3 regions of the Paenibacillus sp. OT2-17 genome follow, and region 2 is predicted to be linked to each of the others. Evidence: riboswitches for the same ligand, from Rfam matches in the RefSeq annotation. Region 2 holds a riboswitch; each other region holds the start of a gene.

Region 1 (14,663 bases), on a different contig from region 2:
AATAACAACACGTCCGAGCTCGTCAACTTTTCTTACAATACCAGTGGATTTCATCATAATAAATCAGGCTCCTCTCGCCGTTTAAAATAATATAAGTGTCATGATTCGACAAAATTTTCTCTTTTCTGATATTTACTATACCAACGATTCCCAAAACAGTCAACCTTAAAAATGTAGTAACAGTCTGATTATGCAAAAGTATTTAGATTAAAGAGCTTTACTTGTGTGTATTGCCTTATCTTATTGATGATTTATTCAGTTTGTCGATTTGGAAATGTCGAAAAACTATAATTCGACATATTACGACAAAGAATGTCGAATGAAGGAAATCATTTAGGATTTTATTGTATTTTAATCCATTATTCCGAATATTAAAGGAGCTGATATCTTGCACCAGCCACTCAGTGAAGAAAAAGTTTTTAAAGACCCGGTACATAATTACATCCATGTTCAGGATACTGTGATATGGCGGTTGATCAATACGCCGGAGTTCCAACGTTTACGGCGCATACGGCAGTTAGGCACATCGTATCTTACGTTTCATGGAGCGGAGCATAGCCGTTTTTCACATTCATTGGGCGTATATGAGATTACGAGACGTATTATTTCTCAATTTGAACGTGGAGATTTCCCAGATTGGCCGAAGGAGGAAAGGCTGGTTGCTCTATGTGCAGCTTTATTGCATGATGTGGGGCATGGCCCATTTTCTCATTCAATTGAGGAAGCCTTTCATATGAACCATGAGGATTGGACATGCCGCATTGTACTGGGAGACACGAAGATCAACGCTGTGCTACGGCAAGTCGACGAAAAGCTTCCACAAAAGGTGGCTGCGGTTATAGCCAAAACGTATGATAAGCCAATCGTTGTCAACTTGGTAACCAGTCCGCTAGATGCTGACCGTATGGATTATTTGTTGCGGGATGCTCATTCGACAGGTGTCAACTACGGCACAATTGATTTGGATCGTATTTTACGACTGCTACGTCCTCATAATGGGAGAATTGTTGTGAAGGAATCAGGCATGCATGCAGTAGAAGATTATTTAATGTCACGCTACCAGATGTATTGGCAAATTTATTTTCATCCTGTAACACGCAGCTCGGAAATCCTTTTACGTAAAATTTTCAAGCGAGCAAAGGAATTGTTTAAAAACGGATATGAGTTTGGTTTTCTGCTGGACCCGCTGCCGGATCTGTTGAAAGGAGAGCTTACAGTAGAGCAATATCTGATGCTCGACGAGTCATTAATCCAGACCGTATTTAGCCAGTGGAAACGAGAAAAGGACGAAATTTTAAGCGATTTGAGCAGCCGTTTTATGGACCGTAGATTGTATAAATATGTAGAGATTGAAAATATGGATACAGATACCATTGACAGTATTAGAGAAGCTTTGAAAGAGGCTGGTTTGCACCCTGAATATGATTTTGAAATTGATTTTCCGACAGATCTTCCTTATGATGTGTTTCGGCAGGGTGGCTCGACGGACAACCAGATTTTACTGCTTGGACGTCAGGGCGAGGTGAGTGAAATATCCGAAGTTTCGGAAATTGTGCGCTCAATAAGTGGTATTCACCGAGGAAAATATCATATGTATTTTCCCCAGAATAAATTGAACGCGGTAAAAGACAGGCTTCCTGCCGAAATAAGGAATTATTTTGTCAAAGAATAGACAACTATATAGAAATGTAAGTAAAAAAAGGAGATGTAAACCTTGGATTTATTCGACACTCATACTCACTTGGATGCGCCACAATTTGACGAAGATCGTGAAGAAGTTATAGCACGTGCTGTCGAATCAGGAGTAACACGGATGATCAATATCGGATTTAATCGTGAGACCATTCCATCCACTATGAAATTGGCCGAGACGTATGATTTTATTTATGCGGCAGTTGGATGGCATCCGCAGGATGCTATTACAATGCAGGAGGGCGATCTAGAATGGATTGCATCGTTATGCAGTCATAAAAAGGTTGTAGCCATCGGAGAGATCGGTCTGGATTATTATTGGGATACATCACCGAAGGATGTGCAGCATCGGGTGTTTCGAAATCAAATTGGTCTGGCTCGTGAGCTCAAAATGCCCATTGTTATCCATAACCGGGATGCACATGAAGATATTGTTAAGATTTTGCGCGAGGAAAAAGCGAGTGAGATTGGCGGAGTCATGCACTCCTTTTCGGGTAGCTGGGAAACTGCCAAAATGGTGCTGGATATGGGATTTCACCTTTCCTTCGGTGGTCCAATAACGTTCAAAAATGCCAAGCAGCCAAAAGAGGTGCTCGCACAGGTGCCGCTGGACCGTCTGCTCATTGAAACTGATGCTCCCTATCTGACGCCTCATCCGTTTCGTGGGAAGCGAAATGAGTCTGCACATGTGAGACTGGTAGCAGAGGCTGCAGCCCAAATCAAAGGGATTACAGTGGAGGAATTAGTGTCAATAACGACCCGAAATGCCCTGGAACGATTTGACATTCAATGAAAAAGTGAAGAAATCGATCAAAATAAAGAGATAGACGAAGCTAATCATGAATTTGTTGCAGGAAACTCGAGAATATTACAATATTTTAACCGAATATTTTAAAAAATGTACTTGAAACCTGCTTTACAACATGCATAGAAACAGGATATCATCTTTTCAGTGAATTGTTGTTTGAATGTAAACATCAACAAGTCATTTCATGAACCAGTCTCGCTGAGTCCCTTTTACAGGGAACGGGGGAACCGATATGGCTTACAGTACGTCCGGCATATGTGCAAGAAGGGAACGTCTCTTCCGCCAGCCGGCTCGACCTAAATTCTTTCCCCGGATGGGATTGAATAGGTGGAGGAGCCGTATTTCGATTTCTTTCTGGGTCTTCGGGGTGAATGTGAAGGCGACCGCCATGAGCGGTTGACCCAAGCTAGGGCGACTCTCTACGTCCGAACCCGACAGCTAACCCCGTAAGCGTAACAAGAGAGAAGCCATCTCGTGCATGAGTTTTCCCGCATATTCACACATGCCGGAAGCCACGAAAGAGCTCTCTAGTCTCTTTCTCTGGCTTTTTTTGTTGTGAATAAAAGAAAATCTGTCATCATACTGTGGTTAAACAGGGGAGGACAGCATGCCGCGAAGACGGGTACATGGTGCAGGACAGTCGCAGTTTGGGCTTGTCTTGTAGAAAATCTGTTATAGTCACGTCAAATCTCAACTATGTCTTACTCCAGACGGCGGGCTATGTAAGGAGGACGGAGGAAATGGGCATTTTCCAAAAAAAGGATACCCATGAGTCACGCTCATCCAGCATGTCTTACGTATTGCGTTGGAAGCAAGAGAATGTGCGCCAGGCTGCTTTGGTTGCTATTTTTCTAATCGCGCTAACGATTATGATTTCAATTCTGATGTACACGCAATCTAAAAAACAAGTCTTTTTTGTCATCGATGGCAAGGCGTCTGCGGTAGAAACCCGGGAATCCAAGCTTCAAGATTTGCTGAGCGAGCATTCCATTTCACTTCAGCCGCATGATACAGTTTCCATGCCGCTAAATGGAGCAATACAGGATGGCGATCGCGTAGTCATTAAACGTGCCAATCAAGTCAAAGTATCTTCAGGCAATGAGACGAAAAAGCTGTACACAACAGAAAATACAGTAGAAGGTGCCATTCGTACCTCGGGCTATAAATTATCATCAACGGATAAAGTTTATCCTGCGTTGGATGCCTCTGTTTCGTCTAACATGGACATAAAAATCGTCCGTGTGAAGAAACAGCAGGTCGAACAGAAAAAACAGGTGCCTTATCAGGTCATCAAAACGGCCGATCCGAGTCTTTATAAAGGCGATAATCGGGTCATTCAAAGCGGCAAATCGGGTGTGGTCGTCCAGCACGTTCAAAAGGTATATCATGATGGAAAGTTGGTATCCAAACAGCTGGTTAACAAGGAAGTTGCACAGAACCGTGTGGATAAAGTCATTGCAGTAGGAACGAAGAAAAAACCGGTCGTTCTGGCTGCTTCCGTCGGTCCCAATGATGCGGTTAAGGCAACAACGGTTAGTTCGGGCAGTGCTGTCCGTAAAGCAGGCGTCAATTTTAAATATAGCAAAGTTTTACAAAATGTCTCCATGACGGCGTATTCCTCACAGGAGCCAGGTATCGGTACACGTACTGCATCCGGCGCACGTGTCACGGAAGGACGCACCATCGCGGTCGATCCGAGTGTAATTCCAATCGGCTGGTGGGTATATATCGAAGGGGTGGGCTTCCGCCGTGCGGAGGATACCGGTGGCGCGATTAAAGGCCACAAAATCGATGTGTATTATGAGAGTTTGAGCCGAGCCAACCAATTTGGTCGTAAGCACGGTAAAACCGTTTATGTTATCGGACCGATAAAGCCTGAAATCAACTAAAACAGGTTGTGTATGTTGAGGGCAATGCGATAGTATTAACAACATAGTTATGCCATGCTAAGAAGAGGATATCCTCTTCTTATTTTGTTTTCAAAAGCAGGGAAAGATAAATATAGCTTGCTGTGTAGCAGTGGAGGGAAACGCAAATGATCAAGGAAGTGATCGTGGTAGAGGGCCGGGATGATACGGTGGCCATTCGCCGCGCTGTTGAAGCGGATACGATAGAAACTGGCGGCTCAGCCATTAATAAAATGACGCTGCGTAAAATTGCATTGGCGCAGGAGCGGCGGGGGGTCATCATTTTAACCGATCCCGATCATGCAGGGGAGCGCATCCGTAAGATTATCGCTTCCAAGGTACCCGGCTGCAAGCAGGCCTTTATACCCGAGGCAGAAGCGACGCGTAAAGGAGATATTGGCGTGGAGAATGCCTCACCGGAAGCGATCAGACACGCTCTTGCACGGGTCCATACGACAGTGGAAGGCGCCGACCCGCTGATTGAGTGGGCGGACCTGATTGATGCTGGACTCATCACCCATCCTAATGCTGCTGCACGCCGTATGGCCTTAGGGAATGTGCTGGGTATTGGTTATTGTAACGGAAAGCAGCTACATAAACGGCTCTCTGTATTTCAGATCAGCCGCGAGGAATTTGCCGGGGCGCTGGCACAAATTGAAAGTGAAGGATTGTGATATCCGTATGACAGGGATTCAAGATATAGCAACACCGCGGCGTACGAAGGACATTATTCAACGGCACGGTTTTTCGTTCAAAAAGAGTTTGGGACAAAATTTCCTGATTGATCAGAATATTCTCAATAAGATTGTAAATGCTGCCGGATTGGATGAGACGAAGGGCGCACTTGAGATCGGTCCTGGGATTGGTGCTTTGACCGAGAAGCTGGCCCAATCGGCCAAGGCAGTTACCGCTGTCGAGATTGACCAGCGGCTGCTGCCAATTCTCGAAGAAGTGTTGGCCCCTTACGAGCATGTGAAGGTACGTCATGGAGATGTGTTGAAGCTGGATTTGCGCGAGGTGTTCGCAGCCGATTTTGCAGACGTGAGCAAAGTAAGTGTCGTGGCTAATCTGCCGTACTACGTTACTACACCGATTCTGATGAGGCTGCTGGAGGACAAGCTCCCTTTGGAGAATATCGTCGTTATGATCCAAAAAGAAGTGGCTGAGCGTATGGCTGCGTCTCCTGGAACGAAGGATTACGGCAGCCTGAGCATTGCGGTGCAATATTACAGCGAACCTGAATTAGTCTGTATTGTGCCGAATACAGTATTTATTCCCCAGCCGAATGTGGAGTCTGCAGTCATCCGGTTGCGTGTACGGGAAGCCCCTCCAGTGGAAGTGGTGGATGAGAAGCATTTCTTTGAAGTGGTTCATGCTGCTTTTGCCCAGCGTCGTAAAACCATTTCCAATAACTTAAAAAGCCGTTTCTTCACCAAAGAGAACAGGGACACGCTGGAGCCGTTGTTGCAACAAGCTGGTATTGAACCCTCCCGTCGAGGAGAAACGCTAAGTATTGAGGAATTTGCGCGTCTCAGCGCTGTGCTGTTGGAGGCAGGTATATCCTAAGCTGGAACCAAACTGTGCATTCACCCATACGATATAGGAGGGGTGATACAGTGTGATGAGTTTAGGAGACTTGGTCGTTCGGAAATCGTACGGCGGAGATGTCACGTTTCGTGTTGAGGACATCCAGCGGGATAAAGCGATCATTAAGGGAATAGAATTTCGGCTGCTGGCCGATTCCCCAGTGAACGATCTGGTCAGAGTGCCTGCAGACCAGATTAGCGGTAAGACTCAGCAGGCCCATATTAAGGCTGGTGAGTCTCTTAATCTGTTGCAACGGGCACGCCAGCAGCAAGCTGCTCGTAGTCAGGCAGCTCTGGTTGGGGACTGGAGTGATCCGGTCGAGTCAACGTATTTTGAAATGCCGGGAAAGGTTCTTCATCTGGATGGAGATCCCGGCTATTTGAAAAAATGTCTCAGTTTATATGAACAGCTCCGTGTTCCTGCAGAGGGACATCACGTTCACGAATCGGCAATGGCGGACACGTTGTACCGACTGCTTCCCCGTATCCGTCCGGATATCGTAGTCATTACCGGACATGACGGTGTGCTGAAGCAGCCACAGCCTTATGATTTGTACAGCTTGAAAAGTTATAAAAATTCGCAAAATTTTGTGGCGGCGATTCAGGTAGCAAGACAATATGAACGTCATCTGGATTCGCTGACGATTGTAGCGGGGGCGTGCCAGTCCCATTTTGAGGCGCTGCTACGTGCGGGAGCGAACTTCGCCAGCTCACCAGGGCGTATCCTGATTCACGCGCTGGACCCCGTTTACGTGGCTGCCAAGGCGGCCTTTACTTCGATCCGTGATACGGTCAACATGGGGGACCTGTTTCACCAGACAATCAGTGGCAGCCGCGGAGTGGGTGGAATTGAAACTAGGGGAAGCTATCGCATCGGCCTGCCGAAGCTTGAAAATTTGTCTACGCTTAAAGTAACGCCTTCCGCAATCTAGGATTCAAATGTGCCAATAGGATTAATCTGAACAAAAAGCCTCTGCTTTCAGAGGCTTTTTGTCATTTTTTATATAAATTATTCCTGTTCGCAAAAAATTAAATTGACAACTTATTTTTCGTGTTGTTATAATATTTAGCTTGATTTGACAATCCCTCTAAAATTCGTTATAATGGACAAGGAAAGAGGTGGTCGTTAGGCAATGGCTAAAAATACGCTGTTGGAAATCAAACGCAGTCTCGACGCACATGTAGGGCAAAAAATTTTGCTGCGGGCTAACGGCGGACGCCGTAAGACCGTCGAACGAACTGGTGTCTTGGAAGAAACGTACCCTTCTGTTTTTATCGTCAAGCTGGATCAGGAGCAACAGACGTTTAAACGTGTCTCCTACAGCTATGCTGACATTCTTACCGAGTCGGTGGAAGTCAGCGTATATGATCCCGACTCCCATACAAGTGTAGTCGAATATTTTGAAACACCTTAATTAATTTCGTGATTTATACCAGCTTCGCAGGTTTAACGACGGCTTCGTCATTTCAAATGACGGGGCCGTTTTGTATATACAGAGCAGGATGAAGCATGACATCTCTGCACATACTAAGCCGGGAATGATCTTCCTTATTCCATTGCCGAAGGAGGCGTATGTATGAGCCGAAGAAGACGGAGTGTCATGTCGGAGGAGCTAAAGTACGAGCTGGCCAAAGATCTTGGATTTTACGACACGGTCAAGGAAGAAGGCTGGGGAGGCATTAAAGCCAAGGATGCGGGCAATATGGTCAAGCGGGCTATCCAACTTGCCGAGCAGGCAGCTTCCCGCAAATCGTAGCCATCGGTGGTGCTGATGAAAAGCGGGGATATCCGGGATTAGACCGGGTCATCTCCGCTTTTTTGAACCTCATGACTTGACACGCTGAGTCTGATATAATATGTTAAGCTGTCTTGAGGGAAAAGTTGAAGGTGGGTGAACGCCTTGAAAATATATGAAAAAGCACCGGCGAAAATCAATTTAATGCTTGATGTTCTACGTAAGCGGGACGATGGTTATCACGAGGTCGAAATGATTATGACCATGGTCGATCTGTCTGACCGATTGACGATGTCTGAGTTACCGCGTGATACCATTATTATTTCAAGTCAAGCCGGGTACATACCATTGGATGAAAAGAACTTGGCTTTTCAGGCTGCGCGTCTGATCAAAGAACGTTATAACGTGTCTACGGGCGTCCACATCCATCTGGATAAGCATATCCCAGTGGCGGCAGGGTTGGCAGGTGGAAGTAGTGATGCTGCCGCAGCGCTGCGTGGACTGAACAAGCTATGGAAGCTTGGCATCTCGGATGCAGGGTTAAGGGTGCTGGGTGCTGAGCTGGGCTCAGATGTACCTTTCTGTATTACAGGGGGTACAGCTTTAGCGAGCGGACGCGGAGAACTGCTCAAGCCACTTCCGAATCCGCCACAATGCTGGGTGATCCTTGCGAAGCCGCCGATTAATGTGTCGACGGCTGAAGTGTATGGTCGTGTCAAAGCAGACCAGATTACGCACCACCCGTCTGCCCGCCAGATGGAGCATGCGATCCGTAACGCCTCTTTTACCGATGTATGCAACGCGCTGGGGAATGTACTGGAGGATGTAACACTAAAGCTGTATCCAGAGGTAGAGCATCTTAAAAGCTCCATGATCCGCTTAGGAGCAGATGGTGTGCTGATGTCAGGTAGTGGACCTACAGTGTTCGGACTGGTATCGAAGGAAGCCAAAGTGCCACGGATTTACAACGGACTAAGAGGGTTTTGTAAAGATGTGTATGCAGTACGACTTTTGACCTGATTTTAGATATTTTTTTCTTATTATAGTGGTAATTGTTGTACAAATACGTACGAAGATGATATATTTACTATTAAATATTCGGATTTTACTATATCACTTACATTCCGCCAGCAACCGGCCAGTCCGCCGGTGCTTTACTGTACAAAGCGGGCGGCAGGAGAATAGATCGCGAGGAATTGTTGTGAAAAAACTTAAAAGAAGCTCACGATTGGTGGAAATGACGCAATTTTTGTTGTCACGGCCGCATACGCTGGTGCCTCTTACTCATTTTGCGGATCGCTACGGGGCAGCTAAGTCGTCCATAAGCGAGGATCTGGCCATCATCAAGGAAGTATTTGAGGATGAGGGCACTGGCGAGCTTCTGACGCTGGCGGGAGCGGCAGGGGGCGTCAAACTGATCCCAAGGCTTTCCAAGCAGCATGCGCTTGCGTTTGCGAACGACCTGTGTGCACAACTGGAGCAGCCTGACCGCATATTACCAGGAGGATACCTGTATTTGTCCGATTTGCTGGGCCAACCTGCGATGATGAACGAAGCTGGTAAAATATTCGCGACCGCTTTTGCCAATCGTCAGATTGATGTGGTTATGACGGTGGAGACCAAGGGTATTCCACTTGCCTATGCAACCGGAGCACAGCTGAATTTGCCAGTCGTTCTCGTACGGCGTGATCATCAGGTGACAGAAGGTTCGGCTGTAAGTATTAATTATGTTTCAGGATCACAAAAGAGCCTGCATACGATGTCTTTATCCAGACGTGCGATGCGTGAGAAATCGCGTGTGCTCATCGTAGATGATTTTATGAAGGCCGGTGGCACCGTTCAGGGGATGGTCGATTTGTTGGCTGAGTTTGATGCTGAGGTGGCCGGTGTAGGTGTGCTGGTAGAATCAGGCGAGGTGGAGAACGAAGAGCGCCTGCTGCACGATTATATTTCACTGGCGAATCTGACCGCAGTCGATTCTCGAAGCAAGCAAATTACAGTCAAGCTGGGCAATTATTTTGATGAGTGAACAGGGCAGTAAATTGTCACAATCCATCATAAAATACCTAAATATGTCGAAAAGAAATCTTTTCAAAAAAATTACCTGAATTTAGGATACGAATTGCCGAAAAAAAGAAGGATTTCGAACTGCTGTGTGGAATGTATACACCAAGTCCTATTTGGAAAAAGGTGGTGAAACACACATGCAGATTACGGATGTTAGACTCCGCCGAGTGAACTCAGAAGGAAGAATGAAGGCGATTGCATCCATTACGATTGATAACGAGTTTGTTGTTCATGACATCCGAGTTATCGACGGTAATAACGGGATGTTCGTAGCTATGCCAAGCAAACGAACTCCAGACGGAGAGTTTCGCGATATCGCTCACCCGATATCTTCAGGAACCCGTGAGAAGATCCAAGCTGCTGTATTGACTGAGTACGAACGTGCGGCTGTGGATGAAGAAGTTGCTATTGAAGAAGGCGCTTAATTCGCCTAAAGCAGGATTGGGGTACAAAAGAAAAAGAGAGCCACTAACTGTGGCTCTCTTTTCTTTTTGTCTGGAATGAGATATATTCTTTAGTGAGTTAACAGTCAGTTTTAAGGCAACTTGGAGCCATCCGGGCTGCCGAAGCGGCTTTTTCATAAGACAGGGACTAGGCAGCGATGCGTCCCGGGGATGAATGTCCAGCACAAGCTGGCCTGAAAAAATAGCCATTAACCAAAGGTTCGCCGTTATTTTTCAGGAGGATTGTGAAAAGTTAAGCAAAATCTGATCTGGGAATTAACGTTTTAGCCAAGGGGTAACTGTTATTTTCAGGATAGGAGGTTGGACTTGTTGGAAAGGTTGGCAGTCATTCTTGCCGCAGGGCAGGGAAAACGTATGAAATCCAAATTATATAAAGTTCTGCATCCGGTGTGCGGAAAACCGATGGTCGGGCATGTGCTCGACACGGTTCGTGAAATCGGTGTGTCCCGAAGTGTAGTCGTCGTGGGTCATGGAGCAGAGGCGGTACAGTCTTATTTGGGACCGTCGGCAGAATATGCGCTTCAGGCAGAGCAGTTGGGAACGGGCCATGCTGTCAAGCAAGCCAAGGACTTGCTCGGTCAGGAAAAAGGTACAACCATTGTCATTTGTGGGGATACTCCTTTGATCACAGCGGAAACGCTAGAGGGCTTGGTGCAACTGCACGAGAGCCGTGGGGCTGCTGCGACGATTCTGACCGCTGAGTTGGACGACCCGAAAGGATATGGACGAGTTATCCGTGATGCTTCCGGGGCCGTGCTCAAGATCGTGGAACAGAAAGATTGTTCACCTGAGGAAGATGCTGTCCGGGAGATCAATACGGGAACGTACTGCTTTGACAATGCCAAGCTGTTTGCAGCGCTGGACAAGGTAACGAACACCAATGCACAGCAGGAATATTATCTGACAGATGTCATTGGTATTTTGCATGGTGAAGGTGAGCAGGTTGAGGCGTATTTGACAGATGATGTGTCTGAATCCATCGGTGTTAACGACAGAGTCGCTTTGTCGGTAGCTGAGGGCTATATGCGTGAGCGCATCGTCCGCAAGCATATGCTGAATGGTGTCACTGTCATTGATCCGTCTTCTACCTATATCGGGAGCGAGGTTGTTATTGGTTCCGATACGGTACTGTACCCGAACACATGGCTGCATGGTCAAACACAAATCGGAGAAGATTGTGTGATTGGTCCGCAGGCTGAGATTCAGAATACGATTATCCATTCAGGCGCAACGGTAAAACATTCGGTGTTGAACGAAGCGGAAGTGGGAAGCAGTACCTCTGTGGGGCCGTTTGCTTATCTGCGTCCAGGCGCGAAGCTTGGCGAACATGTGAAAATTGGTGATTTTGTTGAGGTGAAAAATGCGACCATTGGAGATCATTCCAAGGTGTCTCATTTGAGCTATGTCGGTGATGCCAAGGTGGGTACAAACGTAAATATTGGCTGCGGGGCAATAACGGTCAATTATGATGGATATAATAAATCCATTACAGAAATTGAAGACGATGCCTTTATTGGCAGCAACGTGAATCTGATTGCCCCGATTAAGATTGGAAAAGGTGCTTATGTTGTAGCAGGCTCCACTGTAACACATGCTGTCCCTGATAACGATCTGGCCATTGCCAGACCACGTCAAGAGAACAAAGCCGGATATGCGGACAAAATCCGCGCACGTGCCAAAGCGAAGAAGAAAAGATCGGAATGACCTTAATCAGCAAGCTGTTGAATCTGTAATGAATGAACCAGCACGGAGGGTTTCTATTAATGACTTATTGCGATTCCAAACTCAAAATATTTACTTGTAACTCCAATCCGAAGTTAGCCCACCAGATTGCGGACTACATCGGCATCCCAATGGGGGAATCCCATACCACATCGTTTAGTGACGGTGAAATCCAGGTTAAGCTGTCGGAAAGCGTACGCGGCTGCCATGTGTATATTGTGCAGTCAACTTGTCTGCCGGTTAACGACAACTTGATGGAGTTATTGGTTATGATTGATGCACTTAAACGCGCTTCTGCCAAAAGTATCAATGTCGTTATGCCATATTACGGTTACGCTCGTCAGGATCGTAAAGCTCGTTCACGCGATCCGATTACAGCGAAACTTGTCGCTAACTTGATTGAAAAGGCGGGGGCTCACCGCGTAATCAGTATGGACTTGCATGCGATGCAGATTCAGGGATTCTTTGATATTCCAGTGGATCATATGCTGGGAGCGCCAATTTTGGCCCAATATTTCCGTTCCAAGCAAATTGAGAACCCGATTGTCGTCTCACCCGATCATGGCGGGGTTGTTCGTGCGCGTAAGCTGGCGGACTTCCTGAGTGCGCCGCTCGCTATTATTGATAAGCGTCGTCCAGAGCCAAATGTCAGTGAAGTGATGAATATCATCGGGAACATTGAGGGTAAAACGGCTATTTTAATTGATGATATCATTGATACAGCCGGAACGATTGTATTAGGTGCAAATGCGCTTAAAGAAGGCGGCGTAAAAGATGTGTATGCATGTTGTACACATGCTGTGCTTTCTGGTCCTGCTATGGAAAGACTGGAGAATTCGCCATTAAAAGAGGTGGTTGTGACGGATACGATCCCGATCGTTCACCCGAATCCGACAAGCAAGCTGAAGGTATTGTCTGTGGCTCCATTAATGGGAGAAGCTATCATCCGTGTGCATGAAGAATTGTCGATCAGCAAACTGTTTGAAATCGAATAAGCGCTGGCTCATTAAAAAAGGGGTTGCCTTTTCCATATGGAAAAGGTAACCCCTATCAGCATGTCAGGCTAAAAGCCTGGGCGAGATATGAATGTGAAGCGTTGACGATTGTATAGTGTGTCCTCTATTTCGACGAAATGCTCATTAAAACGCGCAACGATGCCAATCTGAATATGTACATTCCCGTCATATATCTGGACAGGAACGGAATGTTTTAAATGATATAGAAAATGGCTGTCATATAAGAGGATATCACCTTGATTGAGCATACCGGCACGCACCTTCCTATTCAATACAACTATTTTACCAAAAAATACAGACTGCGAAAGAGGGTGTCAAGGTTATGAAGTGGATTGTAGGATTGGGCAACCCCGGTCCCCAATACGAGAAAACGAGACATAATGTCGGATTTAGGGCATTGGATGCTCTTGCCTCGCGTCATAACATCCAGATTAACCAAAGCAAATGCAAGGCGTTGATTGGAGAAGGCCACATTGGTGGCGTAAAAACCGTACTGATTAAGCCAATGACCTATATGAATCTATCAGGCGAGTCTCTACGTGCTTATATGGACTACTATAAGGCCGATATGGAAGATCTGGTTGTCGTGTACGATGATCTGGATACTGAAGTCGGTAAAATAAGATTGCGTTATCAAGGTAGCGCAGGCGGTCATAACGGCATTAAATCGATCATTCAGCATACCGGCACGCAGTCCTTCAATCGGATACGTATGGGCATTTCCCGCCCGGAACCTGGACATGCTATTGTCGATTATGTTCTGGGTACCTTTCCCAAGAAGGAGAAAGAATTACTGGCCGGAATGATCGAGGACACGTGCAACGCCTTAGAGCATAGCTTGAGTCATCCGTTTGAACGGACGATGGCTGAATTCAACAAGTAAGTTCAGACGCAGGCAGACGGGCTTAAATGGAAGATTGTTGGACATACTGAAAGGTATAGAAAACTTTCAGGAGGCATATACATTACATGATTGTTAATTATGTATGCAGACATTGTCGAACTTTCTTGGGACGAATTGATTCCGCGGCAATAACCGAAGAAAGGTTGGGCTTCCATTCCTTGACCCCTGCCGAACGTAGAGATATAATAGCGTATAATTCGGGTGGTGAAGTGACCGTCAAAGTCATTTGCGAGCATTGCAGTCAGGCATTGGAGAATAATCCTGAGCTGAGTCTGCTCGTTAATCCGCTCCAATAACAGGTATTCAACTGGTAGGATTTACCAGCTTGAGAGGTGAAGCGGCAATTCCGCTTATGGAGCCTTGGCAGCATTGCTGAGGCTTCTTTTTCGGTTTACATGTAACTATTTATAAGCATAAAGGGGTGCCTTTTTTGTTACAAGCACTTATTCAGGCTTTTACGAAGGATGCTGATTATGCATCCATTGCAGCAGGTATATCATCAGGAATGAAGGAACAACTGATATCAGGTTTATCAGGCTCTTCCCGACAGGTACTGATGGCCGCGCTTGCCGAAGATACCGGACGACCGTTAATGGTCATGACGCACAATATGTTTGCCGCTCAAAAAATAGCAGATGACTTACAGGAAGCGCTTTCTCCTGATCAGGTTTTATTGTATCCTGCTAATGAGCTGGTAGCTGCTGAAGCAGCAATATCCAGTCCAGAGACATTGTCCCAACGAATTGATGTATTGATACGCT
Region 2 (3,029 bases):
CCGCCAAATTGCCCTAACCTTTGATGATGTGCCCGATTCTAGGTATACGCCGCAGGTTTTGGACGTATTACACGCCAATGGCATCAAAGCTACATTTTTCATCGTCGGTCACCGTGCGGAAAAGCATCCGGGGATCATACGCCGTATTATCCGTGAAGGCCATGCTATAGGAAACCATTCCTATACTCATCCGGATTTTAGAAAGGCCACACCAGAACGCTTTCGCAACCAGATTACAAAAACAGAACGTATTTTACAAGCCAGCGCAGGTTTTCGCCCCAAGTTGATTCGTCCACCCTACGGTGAAATCACGGAGCCTCAAATCCAGTGGGCACGTCGTCATGGCTACATGATTGTCAATTGGAATGTAGACTCTCTCGACTGGAAGGGACTAAGTAAAACACAAATTCAGCGCAATGTGATCCCAGCTACTGGGCCTGGCTCTATTATTTTAATGCACGCAGGTGGAGGTCAAAGTTCCAACTTGCAAGGCACTGTCCAAGCTCTGCCGGGTCTAATTCACTCTCTAAAAGCTAAGGGCTACAAATTTGTGACAGTCCCCCGGCTACTCCACACATCGGAACAGAAATAACCATATGTTTATGATTGAGCTACAAGCTAAAGCAACGTAAAAAGGCTGTCTTACCAGCAGAAGTTTTCTGCTCGTCAAGACAGCCTTTTTTATGGATAGGACCTGATAAGAGTCTGACCTAGTTATATGCGGTAGGATACAGGCATTAAGTTTACATAATATATATTATGTTTAATTAAACCGTATATACGTATAATGCTATTTATCAATAACGTACAGCTTCACATTTTGAAATCCAAAGTCGTTCACAAATGATTTGTTGCCAGGAATAAAGATATCAATCCGTTTTCCTGTAATGGCGCTGCCCTGATCGCGAGCGACAGCTACAAAAGAATGATCCGGCAAACCTGGGTGGGAATAGCCTGTAACCAGCACTTTCGTGCCCATCGGAATGACGTTCGGGTCTACCGCAATTGTACCTAGTTTAAGCGGATTGCCGTAGTAGTCCACTGCTCCCCATTTACCATTCTCATCGGCTGCGGCAGAATACGCAGTAGCCTTAACGTCAACTATTTTGCTATAGTTAAATGTTTTGCCCCACGCTTCAATCGTTGGCCCCTCATTCGCTGGTGCTTTCTCCGTAAGAAGCTGCGGCTTCGAATCCGAAGCTGCATTCACACTTTTTTCACCAGGTACCTTAATTTGCAGACCTGCATATATATTGTTAGAGGCAATGTTTGGGTTCGCCTTCGTCAGCTCGTCCACTGATACTCCATAACGTTGAGCAAGCAAAAAGAAGGTATCGCCATCTTTGGCAGTATGAAGCGAAGCAGCATCCGCTACTCCAGCTGTCTGTGCCAGCCCTGCAATGGCTGCGGCAAGCACCGCAAATTTCATGGTTTTTCCAATATGTTTTAGATGTTTCAAAGATATGTACCTCCTCTGTTATGCCTGCGAAGTTAGCTGTCGGATTCGGACTCAGGAGAAGCCCTATGCTTGTGCAATTCACCCCTAGGCATATTCCATATCGTCTTATGACGTATCGGAAAGACTGCCGTTGTTACGTCCCCCGCACTTCCCATAGTTTGGGCCCGCATTCAGCGTTTGTCATAACCGCATGCTGTCCCGGTAAGTTTTGGCTTACTGCATAATATCACAATTTTGTAACCTTATCCGCATGAAAATGTTGGGAACCTTGAACATCATACTATACTCATTACAATTTTGTCACCAAGAAATCGATATTTGTTACGAAAATATGGTGAAATGGTGACAAAAAAAAGAAAAAGCCCTCCGTCAAACGGAGGGCTTTTTTATAGCTCATATCAGCACTTTCTTACAATACTTTGGCAAGAAAATCACGGGTGCGATCATGGCTTGGAGTACCAAATACCTGCTCTGGTGTACCTTGCTCTACAATTTGACCGTTATCCATAAAGATAATTCTATCGCCTACCTCGCGGGCAAAGCCCATTTCATGCGTCACGATTACCATGGTCATGCCGCCTTCGGCGAGCTTCTTCATTACATCCAGAACCTCTCCAACCATTTCAGGGTCCAATGCAGAAGTCGGCTCATCGAACAGCATTACGTGCGGCTGCATGGCCAAAGCACGCGCAATCGCAATACGTTGCTTCTGACCACCGGATAGCTGGTTCGGATAGGTATTCTTCTTATCCTCAAGCCCTACGGTACGCAGGAGTTCTAGCGCAATTTTTTCCGCTTCCTTCCCTGACTGTCTTCTAACCTGCGTTGGTGCAAGCGTCAGGTTCTGCAACACTGTTTTATGCGGGAACAGATTAAAATGCTGGAACACCATCCCCATCTTCTCCCGGGTCACATTAATATTATGACCACGAGCTGTAATCGGCTCTCCCTCAAACAAAATCTCCCCGTTCGTAGGCTGTTCTAGCAGATTCATGCAACGCAAAAACGTACTCTTCCCCGAACCGCTGGGACCGATGATGACGACGACTTCACCTTTGGCGATATCTATATCAATGCCTTTTAAAATCTCATTCTTGCCGAACGATTTACGCAGTTGTTTAACGGTGATCACTGGCTCTCAACTTCCTTTCCCATAAACCCAGCAGCTTAGACAAGCTGAATGTCATTACAAAATAAATAGCGGCTGCGATTACGAACGGACTTAATCCTTCGTAGGTAATGTTCTTAATGACCTGGGCCTGATACATAATATCCACCATCCCAATGGTCGAAATAATGGATGATTCTTTAATGATCGTAATAAACTCATTACCGATAGCAGGCAAAATAGATTTAAATGCTTGCGGCAAAATGACATGACGCATAGCTTTGCCCCGTCCCATACCCAATGAACGGGCAGCCTCCATCTGTCCACGGTCTACTGCCTGGATACCTGCACGGAAAATTTCAGCCAGATATGCCGAGCTATTCAGAGACAATGTGATTATACCAGACTGGAGTGGAGTAAAATTGACACCCAGCGTCAAAGCAACCCCGTAGTGAATAATCA
Region 3 (4,415 bases), on a different contig from region 2:
TATAAATCAGCTTTTCTGTTCCGCCAAAAATCCGATCCGTCCGATTGGGTTCATTCGAGAATACATGATACATATAGGTGCCCACTGGCTTTACCAAGAGCAGCAATATGACGATCACAATTCCAATTTGAAGCAGCTCCATCCTTTATTCCTCCTTCAAAATGCTCCTGCGTTTGGAACAACAGACCTGCTTCCAGAGCACCAATTGTGTGCACACGTTTGCGAAAACCCGCTACCTATGATGCTTAATATTCAGATCTGTTGTTCCCGCCCGCTCTATCCCCTATAGCTGACTAGAACTTTTCAGGGTTCAGGAGTGCGTAGATTAAATACATAAACACAATAGCCGTAAGCCCAAGTATAACGATCATCCTCTTCGTCCTCCTTTAGAGGTCTGCGCATCACACCAGCGTACAAACAGCAGTATCACTCCATAACTCACAGCCATGACGAGCAGCATGTATATATCCATCATGTTTATACCCTCCGTATCGGTCCTCAGATCGCCATTCTTATTTGATCATAAAATCATAAAACAACTATGTTATAAGTGCTTATCCGTTCAGCAGAAAACCCACCTCTCCGTTCAATGTGTAGATCACATGATCCGCTCCCAATCCCCGATAAATTCCTTGTGGATTACAGCCGTGCGTAATAACATAGATCGATTCCGATGTTAGCGGCCGACATATTTGCAGGAAACGGCACGTCAGATTCAAGCTGTTCTCGAACAAATACACACTACCAATTTCTTTTTTTGGAAAATTCCATTTTCCCGCTTGCATGGTATTGATGCGGACAATGTGCTCCACACCCATTTTTTTGAGCTGTCGTTCCTCCTGGGCGCTATTCGTGAGAACTGCAAACGCCAATTTTTTGAAAATAAGCAATTTCACAAAACTTCTGCCCGCTTCATTCGGTGCAGTGACAATAATTAACCGACCTTCCATCAGTAGCTCCTCTCCCGGTATAAAAAGACAACAAAAAGAAGCCGAAGGAAAAAGGCTTTCCTCCGGCTTCTTACATATCCATGATAAAATAAACCATGGCTGCACACGGCGGTTTGTTGCCTCTCCCTGTACGCTTACGAGGTTAGCTGTCGGATTCGGACGTGAGAGTCGCCCTATTTCTGGCACTTGACCTGAAAATTCACCCCATGAGACACACGGCTTCCGAAGCCGTACAATCTCGATTGGTTCCCCCGCTTTTGCAACTGCAAAATTCAGCGCTATAGACATTTCGTTGTTGCTTCATTCAAGTTAATTTGAAATTACGTCTTGAATCATACACCCGCGCATGGAAGACTGTAAAGCTCAACTGCGGGGTTATAAATCGGCCTTTAGAGCCTAGAATATTAATAATAGCGCTTACAATGCAACTATGCTTCTCACAGCTCCTTCAATCTCTGTTTTTCATCCCTTTTCGAAAATGACAAGCATGTCAATATTGGCGTAGGGTAGAGCGTTTTTGGCCTTTTTTTGTAAAAAGAGAAGAAAATACGCTATATGTACCAGCTAAACACCGATTGAACCCGCTTTTATAAGAAGAAACACCTTAATTCGCTCCATTTGCGGTGCGATTTACTGTTTTGAACAAAATACGATTTTACAGCGGCTAAAGGCTTGATACAGCTTTTCCAGACTTGCAACCTTGCTTTTAATTGCTTACAATTTAATTGCTGAATATTGAATAAGGAGAGATACTATGACCGTTTATGAATATGATGCGCACACCCTGCAAGGGAAACAAATTCCGTTATCCACATATGAAGGGAACGTTCTGCTTATCGTGAACACTGCCAGCAAATGTGGGTTAACCCCCCAATACAAAGCGCTACAAGAGCTATATGACCAGTACCATGAACAGGGGCTCGAAATTTTGGGATTTCCCAGCAACCAATTTGCCAAACAAGAGCCAGGTTCCAGCGAGGAGATTTCCGAGTTTTGCCAGATCAATTATGGTGTTACCTTTCCGATGTTCGCCAAGACAGATGTCAATGGCGATCAAGCGCACCCCTTATTTCGTTACCTGACCCAAACTGCTCCGGGGGTATTAGGGTCCAAAGCGATCAAATGGAATTTTACTAAATTCTTAATTACACGAGAAGGTAACGTATTTAAGCGCTATGCACCGCAAACCACTCCAGATAAGCTGGCGGGAGATATAGAGAAGCTTTTGCAGCAAAACTGACATCCTTCTTTATCAGTTAATAAACGACCTATTGTCTACCGTTGCTTCTGTGGCTAAAGGATATAACGAAAAATGCTTAACGAAAAATGCTTAACAAAAAAAGCATCCCTTCACGTAAACCGTGTCAGGATGCTTTTTTAACTGAGTCTTGCATATAATGCGGTCGAGAGGACTCGAACCTCCACGGGCGTACGCCCACTACCCCCTCAAGATAGCGTGTCTGCCATTCCACCACGACCGCAAATCATAATGTAATGAGGCAACAGATTTATTATACTCTCTCATCAACTATTTGTAAACAAAAATATAATAATTATTTTATACGTTATTTTAACTAACATATATGAGCGATAAGAATATTTAATTTGACACAAAAGCTATTTAAATGTAAATATATATTACATATATTTCGAATATTTTTCGTTATCCCCAAGTAAAAAGTAAAATAACATAACATAAGGATTCACTTCGAGGAGGCGAACCACCTTGTATAAAGGCAACCGCTTGCTGAACTATGCATTATTGTTGGACCCTTCCCTACCTGTTGGTGGCTTCACCCGTTTTAACGGACTGGAGAAACTATCGCGTAACGGACATTTGAACAGTCTACAAGACCTGGAACATTACATGCTGGATGATTTGTATCCTCAATTTACAACCGTTGACGGCATGGCTATCAAAAGTCTGTATGTCGCCATCCAGCAGAATGACAGTTGGCGGATCGCCCTCATTGATAAGATGCTGCATACCCAACGTCCCTCCTGGCAGCATGTGAAGGAGTTTCGTCTATCCGGTCAGCGTCTGCTCAAGCTCGCTAAGGCTCTTTATCCTTGGCTTGAATTTGACCAGTTGGAATCCATACTCATTCAATACAATGCGATTGGCACACTCGCTACCGTTCACACCTGGATTAACTTCCTCCTCGGAAACGATGTAGAACAGACCGTTCACGGCTATCTTAGCGCAGCGGTGTCCTTCTGTGTGGAAGATGCCTTCAAGCTACTCAATCCTCCTTATGAGGAAAAGAACCCTCTTATGGAGCGTATGACAAGCGAGCTCCTCTCTGCCTGGAAGAAGCTTAACCAACCTGAGCCAACTGCATCTCAGCGTCGCTTTCTTCACAGACATTGGTCCAGCTCCTACATCACTCTACCTCTTTATATGAGCCATAATAACCAATTGGATGAACCTAGACTGTTTTCCTCCTCAGGTCTATTCAAACGCCTTCCAGCATCCCCCTGATGCGTAGCTTCGCCAATGTGGTCACAACACGAAAAACACTCTGTCCCTTTCCTCAGGTGGCAGAGTGTTTTTTATCCACATATAATCGCAATTCACACCATTAGCAGACTCTAGACGGATTATCAGAACCACCTAGCACTTAATTAAGTAATTAATTCAACAAAATGACGCATTTACGATTGTAAAAACACGTATAAAAGTGTATCATAGTGTCAGATGGTTAATTCTAACATGTTTACTGATGATTATTATAACACACCAATTATTCCGCAAGAATCCGTAAGGGGCGATTTCTCTTGAATAACAAAATGCCTGTCACCTCCTTCGGGTGGGCCATCAAACAACGGCTTGTCGAACTTCGACTGGATCAGAAAACATTTTGTGAGACACACAATATTCCGCCTTCACGCTTGTCCAATCTGATTCACGGCACCCGCAAAGCACAAAGGTACAGAAAACAAGTTGCTGCAATTCTGAACATCGACGATAACGATTATAAGGAGGCACCGCACTCTAAACCTAACAAGCATTCCAGTTACATATAGGTCATTCCATATCACCAAGAAACCAAATAGACCCGTAAAGCGAACCCCACTCGTTCGTTTACGGGTCTTCAACCCAGACGATCTTTAGCCAAAAAATTATTCCGGCTTTGTTTTATCCTTCTCACTTTTTTGCTTACGGTATTTCGCAAATTCAACATATTCTAAAATAAAATTCTGTTCTTCCGTCTCAAGATCTTCTGCCTGGCAATTCAGTGGCCCCATCACTCCAAAAAAATAAGCAGCCTTCTGCTCCTGAAGTACGCCTTCTCCTGGCTTAATCCCTTTCATTAACCAATCGAGCGATACATTAAAAAAGTCCGAAATCTGAATCAAATGGGTGGTACCCGGCGTTGTTTTACCCCTTCTCCAATCACCGAGATTCCCTGAACTGATTTTAAGTTTTTCACAAAATGCCTTCTTGGTCATTCCGCGATCCTT

What was found. Region 2 has a riboswitch for cyclic di-AMP ahead of GRP75_RS22470 (3D domain-containing protein). Riboswitches for the same ligand answer to the same signal wherever they lie in the genome.
Region 1: another riboswitch for cyclic di-AMP. It lies ahead of GRP75_RS03175 (resuscitation-promoting factor); the one in region 2 lies ahead of GRP75_RS22470 (3D domain-containing protein).
Region 3: another riboswitch for cyclic di-AMP. It lies ahead of GRP75_RS19300 (hypothetical protein); the one in region 2 lies ahead of GRP75_RS22470 (3D domain-containing protein).

The regions. Positions count from the first base shown of each region.
Region 1 is NZ_WUDQ01000005.1:71,455-86,117, reverse strand. It holds gene GRP75_RS03190 (AbrB/MazE/SpoVT family DNA-binding domain-containing protein) at 1-57, opposite strand, end outside; gene GRP75_RS03185 (HD domain-containing protein) at 389-1,672, shown strand; gene GRP75_RS03180 (TatD family hydrolase) at 1,715-2,485, shown strand; cyclic di-AMP (ydaO/yuaA leader) riboswitch at 2,687-2,969, shown strand; gene GRP75_RS03175 (resuscitation-promoting factor) at 3,241-4,389, shown strand; gene rnmV (ribonuclease M5) at 4,536-5,081, shown strand; gene rsmA (16S rRNA (adenine(1518)-N(6)/adenine(1519)-N(6))-dimethyltransferase RsmA) at 5,089-5,973, shown strand; gene yabG (sporulation peptidase YabG) at 6,029-6,925, shown strand; gene veg (biofilm formation stimulator Veg) at 7,127-7,408, shown strand; gene GRP75_RS03150 (small, acid-soluble spore protein, alpha/beta type) at 7,571-7,750, shown strand; gene ispE (4-(cytidine 5'-diphospho)-2-C-methyl-D-erythritol kinase) at 7,895-8,749, shown strand; gene purR (pur operon repressor) at 8,931-9,758, shown strand; gene spoVG (septation regulator SpoVG) at 9,934-10,221, shown strand; gene glmU (bifunctional UDP-N-acetylglucosamine diphosphorylase/glucosamine-1-phosphate N-acetyltransferase GlmU) at 10,567-11,964, shown strand; gene GRP75_RS03125 (ribose-phosphate diphosphokinase) at 12,024-12,977, shown strand; gene GRP75_RS30400 (hypothetical protein) at 13,046-13,246, opposite strand; gene pth (aminoacyl-tRNA hydrolase) at 13,321-13,881, shown strand; gene fin (anti-sigma-F factor Fin) at 13,968-14,198, shown strand; gene mfd (transcription-repair coupling factor) at 14,333-14,663, shown strand, end outside.
Region 2 is NZ_WUDQ01000428.1:122-3,150, forward strand. It holds partial or broken gene GRP75_RS22465 (polysaccharide deacetylase family protein) at 1-592, shown strand, start outside; gene GRP75_RS22470 (3D domain-containing protein) at 791-1,459, opposite strand; cyclic di-AMP (ydaO/yuaA leader) riboswitch at 1,466-1,634, opposite strand; gene GRP75_RS22475 (amino acid ABC transporter ATP-binding protein) at 1,869-2,591, opposite strand; partial or broken gene GRP75_RS22480 (amino acid ABC transporter permease) at 2,578-3,029, opposite strand, start outside.
Region 3 is NZ_WUDQ01000273.1:7-4,421, forward strand. It holds partial or broken gene GRP75_RS19290 (potassium-transporting ATPase subunit KdpA) at 1-142, opposite strand, end outside; gene GRP75_RS30675 (potassium-transporting ATPase subunit F) at 294-371, opposite strand; gene GRP75_RS19300 (hypothetical protein) at 555-950, opposite strand; cyclic di-AMP (ydaO/yuaA leader) riboswitch at 1,066-1,238, opposite strand; gene GRP75_RS19305 (glutathione peroxidase) at 1,705-2,190, shown strand; tRNA gene GRP75_RS19310 (tRNA-Leu) at 2,349-2,431, opposite strand; gene GRP75_RS19315 (urease accessory protein UreF) at 2,695-3,432, shown strand; gene GRP75_RS19320 (hypothetical protein) at 3,729-3,977, shown strand; gene GRP75_RS19325 (helix-turn-helix domain-containing protein) at 4,074-4,415, opposite strand, start outside.